Regions from separate parts of the Dorea sp. OM07-5 genome, predicted to be linked through region 2. Evidence: riboswitches for the same ligand, from Rfam matches in the RefSeq annotation. Region 2 holds a riboswitch; the other holds the start of a gene.

Region 1 (8,210 bases), 130 kb from region 2:
TTGTCATACGTCCAAGGAACAGACTTCCTTTTCCGATGATCATGGCATTTTTGATCTTTCCTTCTAAGATATCTTCACGTGCAAATCCTACAAATGGTACTCCTGACGGGATATGTCCCTGTGTCGGTGCCCATCCGGTCAGTCCGTGATCTTTTGTAAATGCTGCCAGCTCTTTTCTGTCAAGCTCGCCTCTCTTTACTGCCAGAGCAGCGATCATCTTATAGTTTGCAAGCGGTACATCTCCTGCTCCTGCCGGTTTTGTGATATCCGGGTTCTGCATCTCCGGTGAGAATTTATCGATATCTGTAATCTTCATTCCTGCTCTGTCAAGCGGATCAGCTACCAGGCTTCCGATTACGTTCTGCGGTGCAGATCCAGTTCCTACTGTGTGGCGTCCTAACATGTTCAGATCGATCTCCGGGTTTACTCCGTCGTTCTCTGCGATGATCACACAGAATCCGCCCAGGCAGTCCTCTAAGATCGGAAGTTCTTTTTTCACATGGTCTTTTCCGTTCATTCCTAATTTAGCTGTACATCCACCTGCTGTAACAGCTACGCATTTGTATGCTCCGGATTTAACGAGTGCTGCTGCTTCGATCAGTGCGTGTGTCGGTGCTGCACAGAATCCTCTTGCGTCAGATCCTGTAGCGTTAGACAGTCCGGCAATCTCAGCTGCTGCTTTAGCGAAGTTTCCTCCACCTCTCTGGTTCATATCTCCACATGCTTCCTCAGCACAATCGATAACATACTCTACGTCAGATTTTTCGATTCCTGCATTTTTAACTCCGTAAAGCAGTGCTAAAACACTAGATGCTTTACTCATTAAGTTTTCATGCATAACGTGAGAAGATAAGTTTACATCGATATCATGAGCTGGTTTTACACATCCAACTAATTTGTCTTCGAAGTAAAGAGGCTCTGCGTGATCGTCTTTAATCAGTGCTTCGATCTCATCGATCTCTACACCTTCATGTAACAGAGCTACAATATCTTCAGTGATAACCGGGTCAGCTGCAAATGCATCTTTGTGTGCTGCTACGAATGCTTTCTCCAGTCTTACTACTTCAAACATATCACAAGCCTGAACTAAAAGAAGGAACTCTTCTTCCGGCATGATCTCACCATATTTTCCATAACGCTCTGCGCCTTCCATCTTCTTGTCGAAGTATGGGAACTCAATCTCAGCTAACTGATCCGGATGAGCATTTCCGATGTATGTCTGGTTCGGCCAGTAAGCTACAACATCCTCATAAGAACGTAAGTGCTTCGGTACCTCTTTCAGATACTCTGATTCCGGGTTAACGATTCTTTCTGTTGTCTGAGTTGTTCCATTATATAAAACCATATCTGGAGTGTGTGCTAATACATAGCTTGCTCCCTTAATTACACTGTTCATTGGTTTTCCACCTTTCCTTTTACGTAAACTTTTACTTTGTCGTATACAATCAAGACAAAAAGAGGGCTCCCCTTATGCGGGGATCGCACCGGGTTCGCCCTCTAAACACAACATGATCTTTAACAAAAAATGATTAGTTTTCTGCTGCCTGCTCTCTGATAGCATTCATCTCATCTACGATGTCGTCTACGTCAAGAACCATTTCCATCATGCTTACCTGTTCATCATAAACTGCTTCGTCAAATTCCTTTTTGATCTCTGGCTCACATACGTGATAAGTCGTAAGTCCAAGCTGGACTCCTGTCAATGGACCTGCGAAAGTAGGATCGCCTAACATTACAGTCTCAGCTGCAAGACCTGCAGCTTCGCCTTCTGCTGCACCAAGAACTACTACTAAGTTCTCTGCACCATACTCCTCTGCGAACTCTTTTACTCTCTTCTGGTTTTCCAGATCCATTGCGCCTGCGCTTGTTCAGACGAAACATTCCGTTGATGAGAAAATTACTTCAGCACCAGCTGTTTTTACGCATTCTGCGATAGCCGGTCCCGGAATTCCATCACGGTCTCCGATAATTATTGCTTTTTTGCCTTCTAAAATAGCCATAATTACTCTTTCTCCTTTCTTGTATTGTATACTAACAACTTGATCAAATATCTATGATTATAGAAACAACATCCAGATTAGATGTATTTCTTAATCAACTCTTCGATAGACTCTGGTGTACAATCATCTTTTACCAGCTCTTCTACTTTCTCTCCGTCTTTGTAAATTGCCATAACCGGCAGACCTAAGATTTTCTGAGAGATTGCAAGACGACGTGCCTTTGTTGTATTCAGGCATGTGAATTTCATCTTGTCACCATATGTATCTGCATATTCATGTACTTTTGGCATCAGAGCCTGGCATGGAACACATCCATCACCGAAAAAGTCTACAAATACATATCCTTCTGCTTTTAATACTTCTTCTTCAAATGTTTTCTTATCTACTTCTAACATTGCTTATCTCTCCTTATTAAATACAAAATTTGACGAATTAAAAAGGTTTTAGAAATAATCTGACATACTTCTCTCAACCTGAACGGCTGCGATTGCTCCGTCAGCTGCTGCAGTTACTACCTGCCTCAGGCTCTTCACGCGAACATCACCTGCTGCATATACACCCGGGATGTTTGTATGCATGTCTGCATCTGTCTTGATGTATCCACGCTCATCCATGTCGATAATTCCTTCAAACGGTTTTGTATTCGGTACTGTTCCGATAAATCCGAACACACCAAACATTCCGTCTTCTTCATCTGCTTCCACTGTTGTAACTTCACCAGTTTTCACATTTTTCACTTTCATCCACTGGAGAATATCATCTCCACCGACTTCTTCTACAACTGTATCCCACATAAAGTGCAGTTTTGGGTTCTTGAAAGCCTTTTCCTGAATGGATTTTGCAGCACGAAGTTCGTCACGTCTGTGAATGATTGTAACTTTTCTTGCAAATTTTGTCAGATACATAGCTTCTTCTACTGCGGAGTCTCCTCCACCAACTACGTATACCTCGAAATCCTCAAAGAAGTTTGCATCGCATGTTGCACAGTAAGAAACACCTTTTCCTGTGAACTCTGCTTCCCCTTTGCATCCGATTGGTCTTGCATGAGCTCCTGTAGCGAGGATGACATGTCTTGCTTTGTATTCTGCTTTTGAGCTCTTTAACACTTTTACATCTCCCTCAAGAGATACTTCTGTAATTGTGTCAGATACACGCTCAGCTCCGAATTTAGCTGCCTGTTCTGTCATTCTTGCGATCAGGGACGGTCCGGACTCACCTTCTACGATCTGTCCCGGATAGTTCTCGATCTCATCTGTGATTGCAATCTGTCCTCCGTCCTGTCCTTTTTCAAGAATCAGTACAGAAAGACGACTTCTTCCTGCATACAGTCCTGCCGCTAATCCGGCAGGTCCTGCACCAAGAACGATAACATCATAAATCTTATCCATGTCTGTTACGTCTCCTTTTCATTAATAGTATTCTCATACTCTACTCGAAAATAGTCTGTCCGTCAACCTCTGTTGTAAGAGCTTTCAGAGCTTTCTCTACGATCTTACGACGAAGTTCTTTTTCCTCATCTTTATCCAGTGCCGGATTTCCAAGTGGATGAGGGATTGCGATAGCCGGAACGATTCTGTTAGCACCAACTGTCATGGAAATTGGTGTTACTGTACAGATATGTACTACCGGAATTCCTGCTCTCTCAATTTCTTTTACCATCGTTGCACCGCAACGTGTACAGGTACCTCAAGTAGATGTGAGGATTACTGCATCTACTCCATCAGCTACCAGTTTCTTGGAGAATTCATCAGCAAATGCTTTTGCAGATGCAACAGCAGTACCATTTCCTGTTGTAGTATAGAATAAGTGATGTAACTCACCGATAATTCCTTCTTTTTCCATATCACGAAGAACGTCAACAGGAAGTACACGGTCAGCATCTTCATTTGCGTATACTGGATCGTATCCACCATGAGCTGTCTCATATGTGTCTTCTGTCAGATCCGTAACACCTGTAATATCATACTCACCATAGTGGGAAGCACTTGAACTTTCGATGTGATCCGGATTTCCCTTCGGAACGATACCACCGGAAGTAACTAATGCGATCTTAGCATGTGCAAGGTCTTTTACAGCCGGATTCGGATCAACTCTGTCGAAGTCTGGCATTGGGAACTCTGTCTCGAAAGGTTTTCCAGCCAGTTTCTTAATGAGCATCTTAACAGCTCTCTGAGATCCTCTTTCTTTTTCAAAGAAGTTTACACGAATACCGTTCGGCATATATCCTTCTTCTGCAGAAGAACCGATTTTCTCACCTTTTCCAAGTTTAACAGCCAGAGGAGCCATCTTCTTAACAGCGTCTCTCATACCTGCTGCACTGTTCTTTGTAGAGACCATGTATACCTGGTTTTTAAACATATCAGCACCTGGGTTCTCTACATACATACCAGTCAGGGAAGGAATACCAAGTTCTTCCTGAACTGCTGCTGCGATAGTACCGCAGGCAACTCCGTAACGTCCAGCGTTGAAAGCCGGTCCTGCAATAAAGATGTCCGGAGCCTGTTCTTTAACCATCTCAAGAATCTCTGCTTTTGCTTTTTCAAGATTCTCGTTGAAATAAGAGTCACCACATACGATTGTTGCAATGATCTCTGCTTCGTCTTTAAAATTCTGTGTTAATGCCATACCTGGTCCAACAACTTCGCCAACACGCAGTTCAACCGGGTAATCTGCTTTTTCTTCTCCACCAATCTGTGCAAAGAACTGATTGATGTAATGAACAACTTTTAATTTAGCCATTATTCTATATCCTCCATTCCTTATCTTGCACTCAGTTTATTGAAACCAGTTTCGTTTGTTGCGCCTGTCAGAACCTGAAGCTCAACTTCAAGAGATCCGTCCTCGCGCAGTGTCTCTTCACTTGCACCAGCAATCTTTGTTACATAGTCAAGAGTTCCAATTACTTTGTCAAGTTTCGGCAGGATAACTACCTGGTTTGCATTTCCGCCTGTTACTACTGCATCAGCAGCCTGATCAGCATCAGCAAGTGACTGAGATTTTCCATCACGTCCGGCATACTCGTCTGTGATGATTACAGTCTTAACGCCTTCTGCTTCAATCTTCTTACAATTCATGATAAGGTCTGTATCCGGGTTACCGAATCCTTCCTGAGATACAATAACTCCATCCAGGTCTAACATCTTGCAAAGTTTTGCTGTCCAGTCAGAAGAACGCTGTTTATCAGCAAGATATACGTTCTCGTTTGTGATAATCTGGCAAACAAAGTTTAATGTTTTTCCGTGCTGTTCAAATAAGTCATGTACAACCGGGTTGTTCAGATGAACATATGTAGGGTTCTTATCACATGCAGATACACAGTTACCGGAAACAATTGCTCCGTCCATGATCTCTGTAGGGCTTAAAATTGTAGGAACGATTTTCTTAGCATCTACACCATATACATATGTGTCATGAAGAAGTCCCTGGCTCTGAAGCATCTGTACATATGCAACTCTCGGCAGGTCCGGATATTTTTCCATTCCTTCTTTGATTGTGCATGTCTCGTAAACTTTTGTCTCATCCGGTGTCAGATCACGTGCTAACTCACCAATGTAAGTTGCAACTCTGAATCCAGCGAAACGAACTGCTTTTTCGTATTCATGCTGTTTGATATTGTCAATTGGCTCACATACCATAACCAGGTTTAATGTCTTGGAGAATGGTGTGTAATCTGCTCCAGGACCTGTCATATCAATGATACCTTCCTGGAATCCCACGATCTTACCAGCTGTAACAACAGCCATTCCTTTTAATGCGTAAGTCTTTCCTTCTCCAACTGTGTCTACTTTAGAGATAACTCCCGGGAAGATTCCTCCTCTTCCTTCAACTTTAACTCTAGGTTCGATAACATCTTTAACAGGTGTGATTCTTACAGACTCACCCGGTTTTGCAATGTCAAATGATACGCTCTTAATCTTTTCGTCCTCAAGAGCTACTGCCTTAACGGCTTCTTCGGATACATAAAGGATTCCGTCTTCAATCTTTGACTCAGATGCAAACTGAATATCCTTGATGTAAATGTGTCCCATTTCTAATCTCACTTTAAGTTCCCTCCTTAAAAAAATTATATTGTTTAAGCTGCAACGCTCGACAACCTCACTCAATGACTTACCAGGCATCTGCTGATGCCAGGCCGCTTTCCAGCAGAGTCCAGTCAATCAACTGAAAATCTTCCAGTACGCTTTCTCCATATCGTCCAGTCTTATCTTGGAATTTATGGCATGCATCGATTGCATTTTCTATAATCGTAAGCGACCTTCTGTCCACTTCCTCCTTTCCAGCTGAAATCAAAACCGATTTGTATGGTGTCTCATTTGGCTTCACGCTTCCGGATAACGGATGCGTCAGAAGTAAATGTCCGTCATGTATTCTGTCTCTGACTTCCCGGAGAAGTCCTTCATAAGTAGTTTCCAGATATATTACTTCGTGTGTCTTCTCAAGCTTATCGAAGACCAGTGGATTATTGGTCAAGACTATATATTTCCCCCTGTTCATCCTGAACCGTATCCTCCTTTCCGGCCTGTTGCCTCGGCAATCGATAAATACAATAAAAGTCATCGGTATTCCAAATAAAAAAGGACGTCCAGATATACAATTATATCTACGGCGTCCTTCCTGTCTTTTGCCCTGATAAATTGAAATCATCGATAAGCTTTATCACACAGCACAAGATTCAGAATGTGGTACATTTTCCAGTCCTTTTGCCTGAAAGTTTCACCTTTTTGCATACCCACCATGTATGTCCGGCTTGCCTCTTCGGCGGCTGATCCGTTCAACTCTCTCTTGGAAAACATCATCCCACGAATATTCTTTTCATAGAAAATCATTACACAATTTTCATAGACATTTTTTATATTATTTATTGCCTGTATCTATAATAACTTATTGTAACTTTTTTTGCAACCCATTATACTAATTAATATTATTTTAGTGAGTATGCACAATTTCCATTCCTGATTTTTGTTATATTTATTAGTCGATTTTATAATATTTATTAAAACGTCTATAAAAAACAACATTTATGATTGTCCTGCATTTCATCCACTTATAGATAATATCTATTTATTCTTTTTAAAGTTCTGATAGTAATCATCATGCAACTTCTTAATCGTACCGCTCAGAACAATCAGACCGATAAAGTTCGGAATTACCATCATGGAGTTGAAGCAGTCTGCCATATTCCATACGAGATCTACCTGTGCAAGTGATCCAAGCACTACGCACACAGCAACTAATACGGAATATACTTTTACAGCTTTTGGTCCAAACAGATACTTAATATTTGCCTGTCCAAAGAAATACCAGCCAATAATTGTTGAAAATGCGAAGAAGAACATACAAATCGCGATAAAGATATCTCCGCCTTTTCCATACAATGTAGAGAATGCATACTGGCTTAACTCTGCACCTGTCTTACCACTTGGAATAGACTTCGTTGTAATAATTACAAATGCTGTCAGGTTTAGTACGATAAACGTATCGATAAATACACCGATCATTGCAACAAATCCCTGCTCGACCGGATGATCTACTTTTGCAACTGCATGCGCATGTGGGGTAGAACCCATACCAGCCTCATTAGAGAACAATCCTCTTGCAACACCTTTTGTAAGCGCAAGTTTTAATGTCGCACCCACAGCACCACCGGATACTGCTGACGGATTAAATGCTCCAACGACAATTGCCTGGAATGCATATGGAATATTCTTATAATTATAAATAATAACAATCAGCGCACCAAGAATATAGAAAGCTGCCATGATCGGTACGATCGTCTCTGTTACTTTTGCGATACGCTGCATACCACCTACGAATACAAATAACGCGATCAGTGCAACTACAACACCAACTGCTGCCTGTGGCACACCAAATGCTGTATGGAAGGCTGCTGCGATGGAATTGGACTGTACTGCATTACCCATAAATCCAAGCGCCAGGATGATCAATACTGCAAAAATTCCGGCAAGTACTTTTCCAAACGTTCCTTTAAATGCTGCACGGATATAATATACAGGTCCTCCTGTGATCTCTCCGTCAGATCCTACCTGCTTATACTTCTGTGCAAGTACAGCCTCGCCAAAGATCGTTGCCATTCCCAGGAATGCTGCAATCCACATCCAAAAAATAGCTCCCGGTCCTCCGATTGCAAGAGCGGTCGCCGCTCCGGCGATATTACCGGTTCCTACCTGAGCTGCAATTGCTGTTGCCAGT
Region 2 (8,210 bases):
TTCGCCGATTGTCTGTGCATCTTCCAAACTTCCATAATAATTTGGATGCTGGATCAGCACACATGCTGCCTGTTTATCAATATGTTCTTTCAGATAAGCAATATCTGTCACTCCGTCTTTTTCCGGAATTACTTCGATTTCTAATTCGTTACCGAAGCAATATGTTTTAATAACTTCTAACACACTTGGCATTACTGTTGCTGAAACAAATGCTTTCTTACGTTTTCTGTCAGCACACATTGCAACCGCCTCTGCTGCTGCCGTAGCTCCGTCATAAACAGATGCATTGGATACATCCATTCCTGTAAGATCCGCTATCATTGTCTGATACTCAAAAATGGATTGCAGAATTCCCTGACTGATTTCTGCCTGATACGGTGTATATGCAGTCTGTAAATTTTCTTTTGAAATGACATTGTTTACCATAGTCGGAATATAGTGTCTGTATGCGCCTGCACCACGGAAGATTGTCGGAAATACTTTATTTTTCTTTGCGATTCCTTTCATCTTTTTCAGAACTTCCATCTCTGACATTCCTTCCGGAATATCTAAGCCGCCCTGGATCTTAACCTGCTCCGGGATGTGGCGGAATAAATCATCGATGCTCTCATATCCGATTTCATTCAGCATCGCTTTTCGCTCATCTAATGTGTTTGGAACATAACTACCCATGTTCTTTATCCACCGCCTTTCTTCACATTCTTATGTATTAAGCCTCTTCGCTTTCTACAAATGCTTTGTATGCGTCAGCATCTAACAGTTCTTCTGTCTCTTTTACTTCACCAACTTTTACAAACCATGCATCATAAGGTGCTTCGTTGATAGATTCCGGAGCATCTAACAGTTCTTCGTTGATCTCTGTTACAACACCTGAAACCGGTGAGAATACATCAGATACTGCTTTTACAGACTCAACATCTGCGAATGCTTCTCCGACTGTTACTTCATCTCCAACTTCCGGAAGGTTTATAAATACAAGATCTCCTAATTCAGACTGTGCATAATCTGTTAATCCGATCACGCTTACGTCTCCATCCTCTTTTATCCACTCGTGTGATTTTGAATACTTTAATTCTGCTCTTAATTCCATTGTTTTAATCTCCTTTTCTTTTATGATATAATATGCCCCTGTTTGTGATACCCTCGGTTTCAGACCTTTTCCTGGCATCCTTATATTTATTTTGCTCTCTTATAAAACGGAAGTGCTACAACTTCTACATCAACCATACGTCCTCTGACATCTACCTGTAATTTTGTTCCTACATCTGTATAGTCAGTTTCCAGTAATGCCATTCCGACAGCCTTGTCAATGAAAGGACCTTTTGTACCGGATGTTGTATGTCCGATCACTTTGCCGTCTGCATATACATCCTGATGTTCACGGATGATTCCTCTTCCAATAACTTCCAGACCTACTCTCTTTCTCGTTAGTTCTGCATGTTCTTCCAGAGCTTTCTTACCGATGAAGTCATCTTTTTTCATCTTCACTGCGAATCCAAGTCCTGTCTCCAGCGGTGAAACATCATCATCCATCTCGTGACCGTAAAGTGGCATTGCTGCTTCCATGCGAAGTGTATCTCTTGCTCCAAGACCACACGGGATAAGTCCTTCTTCTTTTCCATTTTCAAGAAGTGTATCCCACATCTTCTCTGCATACTCGCTTGGCAGATATAATTCTACTCCATCCTCACCTGTGTATCCTGTCTTGGAAATGATACATGGGATTCCGGCTACTTCTGTGTCGAATACTGCATGGTAGTATTTCTGAGGAATGTTCTCTTCTGCTGTCAGCTTTCTTAAGATATCCATTGCTTTTGGTCCCTGCAGTGCAAGTTGTGCATACTGAGCAGATACGTCTGTAAATTTGACTTCTCCAAACTGATGATTTAACATCCACTGATAATCTTTATCTTTGTTTGCTGCATTGACAACAATAAAGTAATGATCATCGGAATGTTTGTAAACAATCAGATCGTCTACTGTTCCGCCATGTTCATTACACATCGGACTGTATCTTGCCTGTCCATCCACCATATTGTCAAAGTTATTTGTCAGTATCATCTGGATATTTGCAAGTGCATCCTTTCCTTCGCATAAAACTTCTCCCATATGAGATACATCAAATAGTCCTGCCTGAGTACGAACAGCCATATGTTCTTTGATTACACCTGCTTCATACTGTACCGGAAGAAGGTAACCTCCAAATGGTACGATCTTACCTCCTGCCTTCACATGTGCATCATAGAGTGGCGTTTTTAATTCCATGATAAAAATCCTCCTTTTTTCTCATCATGAACTGCTCTGTCAGCGGGTCTTGTTCCGTTAAAAGTTTGTCGGAGCAAAAAAATAAGAGACATGTCCTATTTCAGGACTTCCTGCCTCCCTGTCTGCTTTCTTTCAGAGCTTCGTCCGAACCCAATTCTTCTGCCTGAGAGTTTCGAATTACTTCTTGCCCCTTCGGCGCTATTACTTATTGCTAATAATCTCTCTTAGGTTCATCACCCGATCACTTTTCTTTTATTTTGACAGGCTTATTGTAACAGTCCTTAAATTATCTGTCAATAATTGTTTATTTTTTAACTTTTCTGTTATTTATAGGCAATTGCAACAGTCATTATAGTTATTATCTATAAAAAAGAAAGATACATTTTCACTTTTTTGTAGAAAATGTATCTTTCTTTATTTTCATTGTATTTTATTGTACTATTATCTGCGTATTTTCATACTTCTAAAGTGCACTTATGCAAGCTGTTCAGCCAGTACTTCTTTCGCTTTTGTGAGTGCATCATTCATGCCTTCCGGCTTCTTGCCCCCAGCTTGGGCCATATTCGGGCGGCCACCACCACCTCCTCCAACGCATGATGCACAAGCCTTGATCAGATTACCTGCATGTGCGCCTTTATCAATTGCTCCTTTGGTAGCCATAGCCATCAGGCTGACTTTACCATCTGTAGCCGATACAAGCACGACAACACCTTCGCCAAGCTTGTCTTTTAACTGGTCACCAAGATCACGGAGTCCGTTCATATCCACGCCTTCTACCTTTGCGGCGAGCAGTTTCACACCGACAACTTCTGTCACCTGATTCATCACATCACCTATAGCATCTTTGGCAAGCTTGCCCTTCAGGCTCTCCACTTCGCTCTTCAATGCCTTATTCTCAGCCTGCAGATGACTGATCTTCTCTTCCATATTATCCGGAGTTGTCTTCAACATCTTCGCAGCTTCGTGAAGCTTCTGCTCCTGTTCCTCGTAATATTCCATCAGTCCTTTGGAAGTCAGTGCTTCAATACGGCGCACACCGGCTGCGACACCGGACTCGGAAAGGATCTTAAATGCCATGATATCACCGGTATTTGCCACATGTGTACCACCACAGAACTCAATAGAGAAATCTCCCATGCTGACAACACGTACAATATCTCCGTATTTTTCACCAAACAGAGCCGCTGCTCCTGTCTTTTTTGCTTCCTCGATCGGCATGTTGCGCACAACAACCGGAAGATGATTACGAATTTCTCTGTTGACGATTGCCTCTACTTCTTTGAGCTGTTCTTCTGTCATAGCAGAAAAATGCGTAAAGTCAAAACGAAGTCTGTTCGCATTGTTCAGAGATCCAGCCTGTTCTACATGTGTTCCAAGCACCATGCGGAGTGCTTTCTGTAACAGATGTGTTGCACTGTGGTTATTTGCAGCAAGTGCACGGTTTTCACGATCAACCTCCATTGTCACTTTATCACCGAATTTGATCATGCCTTTTGTCACATGACCGACATGTCCGAATTTGCCACCGAGAAGTTTTACAACATCTTCTACTACAAATTCACCGTCTGCACTGCGGATCACACCTTTATCAGCTTCCTGTCCACCGCTTGTTGCGTAGAACGGAGTCTTCGCTACAATGACCGTTCCCTTTTCTCCGTCAGAGAGTGCATCTACAATCTCTTCTTCATTTGTAAGTGCTGTAACTTCTGACTCTGCTTCCATATTGTCATATCCGACAAATTCTGTTGTCAGTTCCGGATCAAGCGCATCATAAACGCTTGCGTCTGTACCACTGTAACTGTGTGTTCCAAAAGTTCCTTCGGACTTCGCGCGCTGTTCTTTCTGTGCTTTTTCAAAGCCTTCTTTATCATATGTCAGTCCCTTTTCCTCCAGGATCTCACTTGTCAGATCCACCGGGAATCCATAAGTATCATAAAGCTTGAATGCATTCTCTCCGGAAAGTACGGTTGTACCTTCTGCTTTCATATCTGCTTCCATGTCAGCAAGAATAGACAGTCCCTGATCGATCGTCTTGTTAAACTGCGCTTCTTCTTTTGCAATGACATTGAAAATAAAGTCTTTTTTCTCTTCCAGTTCCGGATATCCATCCTTGGAACCATCGATAACAGTCTGTGCCAGTTCTACGAGGAATGCTCTCTCAATGCCAAGCAGTCGTCCATGACGGCAGGCACGACGCAACAGACGCCGCAGCACATAACCTCTTCCACTGTTGGACGGCATAATTCCGTCAGAGATCATAAACGTGACAGAACGGATATGATCCGTGATAACACGGAGAGAAACATCTGTCTCATCGCTTGTTCCATAAGATACACCTGTAATGCGGCATACATGGTCGCGCAGTGCTTTCATTGTATCGATATCAAACATAGAATCTACATTCTGCACAATACATGCAAGACGCTCCAGTCCCATACCGGTATCAATATTCTTCTGTTCAAGTTCTGTGTAGTTGTTGTGTCCGTCATTGTCAAACTGTGTAAATACGTTATTCCAGATTTCCATGTACCGATCACATTCACATCCTACTGTACAATCCGGACGTCCGCAACCATATTTCTCACCGCGGTCGTAATATACTTCTGAACATGGACCACAAGGACCTGAACCATGCTCCCAGAAGTTATCTTCCTTGCCAAACTTGAAGATTCTCTCCGGTGCAATCCCAATCTCTTCATTCCAGATCTTCCACGCTTCATCGTCCTCAAGATAAACAGATGGATACAGACGATCCGGATCAAGACCTACAACTTCTGTCAAAAACTCCCATGTCCAGTGAATTGCATCGTGTTTAAAATAATCTCCAAACGAAAAGTTACCAAGCATCTCGAAGAAAGTACCGTGTCTTGCAGTCTTTCCTACATTCTCGATATCTCCTGTACGGATACACTTCTGACAGGTTGTCACTCTCTTTCTTGGTGGAATCTCCTGTCCTGTAAAATATGGTTTTAACGGCGCCATACCGGAATTGATAAGCAACAGACTCTTGTCATTGTGCGGCACCAGTGAAAAGCTTTTCATAGCCAGATGTCCTTTACTTTCAAAAAATTCAAGGAACATTCTACGTAATTCATTTACTCCGTATTTTTGCATAATTTCCTCCTCCAAACTCACTATCTCCTAATTATAATAAGATACCCGCCGTTTGTCAACGACAGGCATCTTTGCACATTTCTTCTTTTTTACTTTAATTCAATCTCTGCCAATTCTTTTGGCGGAAGTTTTTTCGTGGATGCTTTTACAAATTCTTTGATATTCTTCTGCGCTTTCGGAACCGGAATATTTGTTCCTGCACCTGCCACGCATCCTCCTGGGCATCCCATTCCTTCGATCAGACATCCGTTCATGCGTCCTGCTTTTGCAAGAGCAAGCATCTTCTTACACTCAGCCAGTCCTTCCGCATGTTCGATATTTACTTCTACATCCGGATAATACTCATGGATACATTTCTCGATTGCCTCTGCAACGCCTCCTGCTACTGCATACCCTCTTCCTGCTCCGGTCGCATCATGGAAAGACGATTCTGCTTCATACTGTGTCAGGTCAATATTCTTAGCATCGAACATTGCCTGCAGTTCTTCAAATGTAATAACAAAATCCACATCACTTCGCACATCCCGGCGCATCGCTTCCAGCTTCTTTGCCGCACACGGTCCAATGAATACCACTTTGGCATTCGGATGCTTCTGCTTGATCGTACGTGCAGTCGCAACCATCGGCGTTAACTCCTGTGATACCTGATCAATGAGGTCCGGAAAATACTTCTTAGCAAGCATCGCCCATGACGGACAGCAAGATGTAAGAAGGAACGGCAGTTCTCCTGTCACAACTTTTTCCACATAATGATGCGCCTCCGCAACTGCACCAATATCTGCCCCAAGTGCAACTTCATAAAATTCCGAGAAACCAAGTTCCTTGAGTGCCGCTTTTAGATTTCTCGGCGTGATATTATCTCCAAACTGTCCTGCATATGCCGGAGCAATCTCGGCAACAATCTCTTCACCATCTTTCAGTGCATGCGCTAACTGGAAAATCTGCGATTTATCAGAAATCGCACCAAACGGACAGTTTACCATACACATTCCACAGGATACGCATTTATCATTGTTAATGTAAGCTCTTCCCATAGCATCTGACTCAATTGCTCCTACACCACATGCCATTTTGCAAGGTCTTGCCTTACAGGAGATTGCGTCATACGGACAGGCGGATTTGCATTTTCCACACTTGATGCATTTTTCCTGGTCAATGTGAGATTTACCATTTACCATGGAAATCGCACTCTTCGGACAGACTTCCATACACGGATGTGCCAGACAGCCCTTACACATATTGCTCACTTCATATCCACGTTCCTCACATGCTGCACACGCTGACGGTATGACCTGCATAAGCGGCGGCTCATAGTATTTATCCGAAATATTACTCGCCTCCACACCGGCAGTCAGATGAACCGGTTTGTTCTCCGGACGGAGTGACAATCCCATAGCAAGACGAAGACGCTCCCTGACAACTGCTCTGGCTCTGTAAATGCTGTCCCTGTAAACAGGGCTTTCTTCATTCACCATAGCATATGGAATTGCTTCCATGTCGTCACAAAGCGTCTCATCATTTGCCTCGAAGCCAAGTCTTGCAACTTCTTCGAATACTTTCCGTCTCAAACGTTTGACTGTCGTATCTAATCCTCTGATCATATTGACACATCCTCCTGATTCTCTTTCCTAATAGGATTTCTCATAAACTCCTTTAAGTATAAAAAATCGTTAATACAGTGTCAATATTCCCGCATGTACAGAATTAAATACAACTTACAGTAATACGATATTATGCTCTTTGCATGTCTTTTTCATTTCTTCCGGCCAGATACTTGCCTGAACCTCTCCGACATGGGCACGATCCAGAAGCAGCATACAAAGTCTTGACTGACCGATACCTCCACCGATCGTATACGGCAATTCTCCATTTAAAAGCATCTTATGATACGGCAGTTCTTTGCGTTCCTCGCATCCGGCTTTTTTTAGTTGTTCTGCAAGAGATTTCTCATCTACACGGATACCCATGCTGGAAATCTCCAGTGCACAGTTCAGATTTTCAAACCAAAATAGGATATCTCCATTTAACTGCCAGTCATCATAATCCGGTGCACGACCATCATGCGGCTCCCCGCTTGCCAGCTTGTCACCGATCTGCATAACAAATACACAACCGTATTCTTTCGTAATCAGATTTTCTCGTTCTTTTGGTGTCTTATCCGGATAACGATCTTCCAGCTCCTGAGAAGTGATAAACGTCACTCCGTCCGGCAGATGTTTCACTGCCTGTGGATACTTATACCATACTTCATGCTCCATATGTTTGATCACTTTGAAAATTGTACGCACGGTATCTTTTAATGTCTCAACTGTACGCTCTTCTTTTGTAATTACTTTCTCCCAGTCCCACTGGTCAACATAACAGGAATGAAGATTATCCAGTTCTTCATCGCGGCGGATTGCATTCATATTTGTATAAAGTCCTTCGCCTGGTTTGAAGCCATATTCATGAAGGGCCATACGTTTCCATTTTGCAAGAGACTGTACAACTTCTACTTCTTCTCCTTTAATCCCTGCAATATCAAACTGTACCGGACGCTCCACACCATTCAAATTGTCATTCAGTCCGCTCTTCTTCGTAACGAAAAGAGGCGCTGAAATTCTTTCCAGATTCATCTCTTTTCCAAATTCTTTCTGAAAGGTGTCGCGAATGTACTTGATTGCTTCCTGCGTCTCTCTTACCGAAAGATGAGGGTCATATTTTTCAGGTAATATTAATGCCATGTTTCTTCCTCCTAGTTGTGACTTGTTTTATGTTTGCTCTATTGTTATGAATCTTCTTATCTGTCTATTCCCGTCCGAATACTTTCTGTGCATAGTATACGGATTGCA

What was found. Region 2 has a riboswitch for glycine ahead of gcvT (glycine cleavage system aminomethyltransferase GcvT). Riboswitches for the same ligand answer to the same signal wherever they lie in the genome.
Region 1: it holds a riboswitch for glycine, as region 2 does, so the genes downstream of both, DXC04_RS06855 (GrdX family protein) here and gcvT (glycine cleavage system aminomethyltransferase GcvT) in region 2, are expected to answer to the same signal.

The regions. Positions count from the first base shown of each region.
Region 1 is NZ_QUKZ01000005.1:186,067-194,276, forward strand. It holds gene grdC (glycine/sarcosine/betaine reductase complex component C subunit beta) at 1-1,396, opposite strand, end outside; gene grdA (glycine/sarcosine/betaine reductase complex selenoprotein A) at 1,530-2,000, opposite strand; gene trxA (thioredoxin TrxA) at 2,078-2,395, opposite strand; gene trxB (thioredoxin-disulfide reductase) at 2,444-3,388, opposite strand; gene grdB (glycine reductase complex selenoprotein B) at 3,429-4,739, opposite strand; gene DXC04_RS06850 (glycine/sarcosine/betaine reductase component B subunit) at 4,760-6,040, opposite strand; gene DXC04_RS06855 (GrdX family protein) at 6,108-6,494, opposite strand; glycine riboswitch at 6,683-6,795, opposite strand; gene DXC04_RS06860 (alanine/glycine:cation symporter family protein) at 7,058-8,210, opposite strand, start outside.
Region 2 is NZ_QUKZ01000005.1:55,355-63,564, forward strand. It holds gene gcvPA (aminomethyl-transferring glycine dehydrogenase subunit GcvPA) at 1-672, opposite strand, end outside; gene gcvH (glycine cleavage system protein GcvH) at 710-1,090, opposite strand; gene gcvT (glycine cleavage system aminomethyltransferase GcvT) at 1,177-2,265, opposite strand; glycine riboswitch at 2,407-2,502, opposite strand; gene alaS (alanine--tRNA ligase) at 2,740-5,379, opposite strand; gene DXC04_RS06235 (4Fe-4S dicluster domain-containing protein) at 5,469-6,980, opposite strand; gene asnA (aspartate--ammonia ligase) at 7,095-8,102, opposite strand; gene DXC04_RS06245 (homocysteine S-methyltransferase family protein) at 8,167-8,210, opposite strand, start outside.